2 regions of the Variovorax sp. GW821-FHT06D12 genome follow, and region 1 is predicted to be linked to the other one. Evidence: riboswitches for the same ligand, from Rfam matches in the RefSeq annotation. Region 1 holds a riboswitch; the other holds the start of a gene.
The links. A riboswitch is a leader RNA that binds a small molecule or an ion and turns the genes downstream of it on or off. The one in region 1 is predicted to bind glycine.
Positions count from the first base shown of each region.

Region 2: linked by a shared signal. The riboswitch ahead of gcvT (glycine cleavage system aminomethyltransferase GcvT) and the one ahead of AC07SQ_RS18850 (D-amino acid dehydrogenase) in region 1 are both predicted to bind glycine.

Region 1 covers NZ_JBWKRI010000005.1:553,601-555,979, reverse strand. Annotated here, with positions in the region: gene AC07SQ_RS18850 (D-amino acid dehydrogenase) at 1-860, opposite strand, end outside; glycine riboswitch at 952-1,058, opposite strand; glycine riboswitch at 1,103-1,193, opposite strand; gene rfbB (dTDP-glucose 4,6-dehydratase) at 1,312-2,379, shown strand, end outside.
Region 2 covers NZ_JBWKRI010000011.1:356-2,734, reverse strand. Annotated here, with positions in the region: gene gcvT (glycine cleavage system aminomethyltransferase GcvT) at 1-1,125, opposite strand, end outside; glycine riboswitch at 1,173-1,277, opposite strand; glycine riboswitch at 1,290-1,380, opposite strand; gene AC07SQ_RS28085 (hypothetical protein) at 1,412-1,948, opposite strand; gene AC07SQ_RS28080 (L,D-transpeptidase Cds6 family protein) at 2,045-2,379, opposite strand, start outside.

The DNA.
Region 1 (2,379 bases):
ACGGGCAGCGTCACCGAGTAGCCCTTGGCCGGGTAGATCGGCAGGCGGATGCCCAACGGCGCCGCGTACAGCGGGCTCAGCGAACCCATCGCAAGCACGAAGGCATCGCCGCGGATGCGCTGGAAGCGGCCTTCGTTGTCGGTCGCCTCGACGTGGTCGATGCTGCCGCCGGCTTCGCGCAGCGCGGTCACCGTGTGGCTCATGAGGAACTTCACGCCGGCCGCTTCGGCCAGCTTCACCAGCTCGCGCGCGAAGCGGTTGGCGTCGCCCGATTCGTCTTCGGCGGTGTAGGTGGCGCCGGCGAGTTGGGGGCGGATGTGGGCGAGGGCGGGTTCGATCTTGATGGCTTCGTCGGCCGAGATGACCAGGCGTTCGCAGCCCAGGGCGCGCATCTGCTCGGCGGGCGCGAGGGCGCCGTCGAATTCTTTTTGCGTCGTGTAGAAGTGCAGGATGCCTTGCGTGCGCTGGTCATAGTTCAGGCCGGTGTCTCGACGCAATTGCTGCAACATTTCCCGGCTGTATGTACCGAGACGAACGATCTGTTCGATGTTGTGGCGGGTGCGCGCGGGGGTGCATTCGCGCAAAAACTGCAGGCCCCAGAGCCACTGGCGCATGTCGGCGCGGATGCGGAACAGCAGCGGCGCGTCTTCCTTGCCGAGCCATTGCAGCACCTTCAGCGGCGCGCTCGGATTGGCCCACGGCTCGGCATGGCTGACCGAGATCTGGCCGCCGTTGGCGAAGCTGGTTTCGGCGGCCGGGGTGGCCTGCCGGTCGATCACGGTCACCTCGTGGCCGAGTTGCTGGAGGTAGTAGGCCGAAGTCACGCCGAGCAGGCCGGCGCCAAGAACGATCACACGCATTGCAAGTGCCTTTGAGTTTGCAGCGCTTGAACGGCGGGCGTGGAGTGCTATTGAAAAAATAGCAAGCAACCGGACGACCGATGTCCAAGTTGCCGCTCCCCCTGTCCTCGGTACCTGAGAGATTCACCCTGCTGCACCCGCAGCGGGTTTGCTCCTTCGGTGCGCCACATGGCGTGGCGGCTCTCCAGACGGCTGTATCGATGAGTGCAGTACTGACCCCTTGCCGAAGTTCCTGGGCGTTGCCTGGAATTTCGTCGGGCCGACCTGAGCGTTTATGGGAGTTTGCGCCTTCGGTAGGGCCTCCGTGGAGGCCCGCTCTCCTGCAATTGTTGGCGATTGTAGGCGGGCCCCGCAAGCCGGCCAAGCCCTGTACATCGGCACTTCACACCGATGGGATAATTGAATGTTGATTTTTGGTAAAGCAAACTTTTTTCTACATGCAGGGGACTCCATGATCCTGGTTACCGGCGGCGCAGGCTTCATTGGCGCCAATTTCGTGCTCGACTGGATCGCGCAGGGCAACGAGCCCGTCGTGAACCTCGACAAGCTGACCTACGCAGGCAACCTCGAGACCCTGGCGTCGCTCAAGGGCAACGCGAACCACGTCTTCGTGCAGGGCGACATCGGCGACAGCGCGCTGCTCGATCGCCTGCTGGCCGAGCACAAACCCCGTGCCGTTGTGAACTTTGCCGCGGAATCGCACGTGGATCGTTCGATCCACGGCCCCGAAGACTTCGTGCAGACCAACGTGCTCGGCACCTTCCGCCTGCTCGAATCGGTGCGCGGCTACTGGAACGCCCTGCCGGCCGACCAAAAGGCGGCCTTCCGCTTCCTGCATGTGTCGACCGACGAGGTCTACGGCTCGCTCTCCAAGACCGACCCGGCCTTCACCGAAGAGAACAAGTACGAGCCCAACAGCCCGTACTCGGCCAGCAAGGCCGCCAGCGACCACCTCGTGCGCGCCTGGCACCACACCTACGGCCTGCCGGTGGTCACCACCAACTGCTCGAACAACTACGGCCCGTTCCACTTCCCCGAGAAGTTGATCCCGCTGATGATCGTCAACGCGCTGGCCGGCAAGAACCTGCCCGTGTACGGCGACGGCATGCAGGTGCGCGACTGGCTCTACGTGAAGGACCACTGCAGCGCCATCCGCCGCGTGCTCGAGGCCGGCAAGCTCGGTGAGACCTACAACGTCGGCGGCTGGAACGAGAAGCCCAACATCGAGATCGTCAACACCGTGTGCGCGCTGCTCGACGAACTGAGCCCCCGCGCCGACGGCAAGCCGTACAAGGAACAGATCACCTACGTCACGGACCGCCCGGGCCACGACCGCCGCTACGCCATCGATGCACGCAAGCTCGAGGCCGAACTCGGCTGGAAGCCCGCCGAGACCTTCGACACCGGCATCCGCAAGACCGTCCAGTGGTACCTCGCCAACGGCGAGTGGGTGCGCAACGTGCAAAGCGGCGCGTACCGCGAATGGGTCGAGAAGCAGTACGACGCCGCACCCGCGAAG
Region 2 (2,379 bases), on a different contig from region 1:
CATCGGCACCGGCTTGCCGCGCACGATGGCCTGCACGCGCGTGCCGGGCTCGGCGAAGGCGGCGGCTACGTAGCCCATGGCCACGCAGCGGTCGGCCGTGGGGCCGAGCAGGCCGCTGGTGACGGCGCCGATGTCGTGCCCTTCGAGCGACTGCAGCAGCGTGCCGTCGCGCACCGGGATGCGTTCGAGTGCCACGAGGCCGACGCGCTTGCGCGTGAGCGTCTTGTGGTCGGTGTGGCCGGCCGCGCCCGAGGCGACGGCGGCCAGCTGGGCCAGCACCTTGGCCGCGCCCGGGAAGCCGCCTTCGCGCGCACCGCCCGCGCGGCGCACCTTCTGGATGGCCCAGTTGAGCGAGGCTTCGACCGGGGTGGTGGTGGTGTCGATGTCGTTGCCGTACAGGCACAGGCCGGCTTCGAGCCGCAGCGAGTTGCGCGCGCCCAGGCCGACGGGCTTCACCTCGGGCTGTGCGAGCAGCAGGCGGGCGAGGGCGTCGGCGTCCTTGCCGGCCACCGAAATCTCGAAGCCGTCTTCGCCGGTGTAGCCGCTGCGGGTGACGAAGGCGGCGATGCCGCCGATCTGCACCGCGCCGCCGGTCATGAACACGAAGCGCTCGATGCCGGGCGACAGGCGCGCCAGCGTGACGGCGGCCTGCGGGCCCTGCAGTGCCAGCAGCGCGTGGTCGGGCAGGGGCTGCACCTGGCAGCGCGCGCCGATCCTGGCCTGGATGTGGGCGATGTCGGCCACCTTGCAGGCGCCGTTCACGATCACGAAGAGCGAACCGTTGCCTTCGTTGAAGAACATCAGGTCGTCGAGGATGCCGCCCTCGTCGTTCAGCAGCAGGCCGTAGCGCTGCTTGCCGGCGGGCAGATCGACCACGTCGACGGGCATCAGGGTTTCGAACGCGGCGGCGGCATCGGGGCCGACCAGGCGCAGCTGGCCCATGTGCGAGATGTCGAACAGGCCGGCCGCATCGCGCGTGTGCTTGTGCTCGGCCATGAGGCCGGCGGGGTACTGCACGGGCATCGAATAGCCGGCGAAGGGCACCATGCGGGCGCCCAACTCGACGTGGAGGTCGTACAGCGGGGTCTTGAGAAGTTGGGCGTCGGAAGCGGAGGAAGCAGCCACGGGGCACTCCAAAGGGGCAGTCGAAATCCATGGCTGCAACGCCACGGGCCACCCCTGCTGTCCGCTTTACCTGAGAGATTCGCCCCACGATCGGGGTTTGCTCCTTCGGTGGGCCGCATGCAATGCCACGGCCTCTCTCCAGCAAGGAAACGCCGGTGGTTGCCGGCGTCTTGTCAGTCCTTTTGCCTGAGCGTTCGGGGAACCCCTGCGCCTTCGGCGGCCCCGTCGCGCGGGGCTCTCTCCTGACCCGGCGAGTGTAGTGGATCGCGGGGCCGGGGCTGGCGGCTCAGTGCACGGTTTCGGCCGGCGGCAGCAGCTTGTCGATGCGCTCGCGCAGCGAGTCGGCGCGCTCGGGGCCGGCGGCCTTCTCGATCTCGGAGAGCATCAGCGCGGCGATGGTCAGCATGGCCTCGCGGTCGCGGGCCTCGCGCAGGGCGTCGCGCATCTGGTTGGCGAAGCGCGGGTCGCGGCGCACGAACATGCGCTCGCAGATGTCGAACAGGAACATGCGCGTGGTGGCCAGCGAGCGCTTGCCGTCGAAGCTGTCGGCCGAGGTGGCGACCTGGATCGGCTCGGCGGCGGGGACGGGCGTGGGGGCCGGTGCGGGAGGCGGCGCGACCGGGCGCGCGACCTGCAGGTAGCCGCGCTGCATCAGCCCGTGGATCGCCTGTTCGGCCTCGACGCGGCTGGGGAACAGCGGGCTGAAGTCGGTCAGCGAGCGCCGGCCGTCGGCCATGAGCAGCAGGGCGCGCTCACGCTGGCTGAGCGTGCGCTGCCCGGCCTGGAGTTCGTCGCGTGCCTTCTCGGTCTTGGTGGGGAACATGGCGGCCACAGCTTTCGGAGGTCGAAGGCTGCAGCATCGTTGCAAGTGGTGACATCTTCGTGAACCATTTGCCTTACAGGGACAAGGGGGTGCGCGTCAGTTGCCCGCGCTCTCCTTGCGGATCAGCCAGCGCGTGCCCACGCGCTGCAGCTCGAGGGTCTTGCGGTCGGTCTCGGTGAGCGCGTCGGCGCTGTAGACCTGCCGGAACTGCGCGCTGGCCGAGGTGCCCTGGACGCTGATCACCAGCCCCTCGATGCCCACGCTGATGCGCGACTTGCCCGTGATGCGGGCGCGCCGGTCGGCCTCCCAGCGCTCGCGGGTCTGGCCGCGCGCGGGGGTGAAGTCGCTCGCGTAGGCCGCGAGGTAGCGCTCCACGTCGCGCGCGGACCAGGCGGCGGCCCAGGCGCGCACGGCGGTTTCCACTTCGGCGA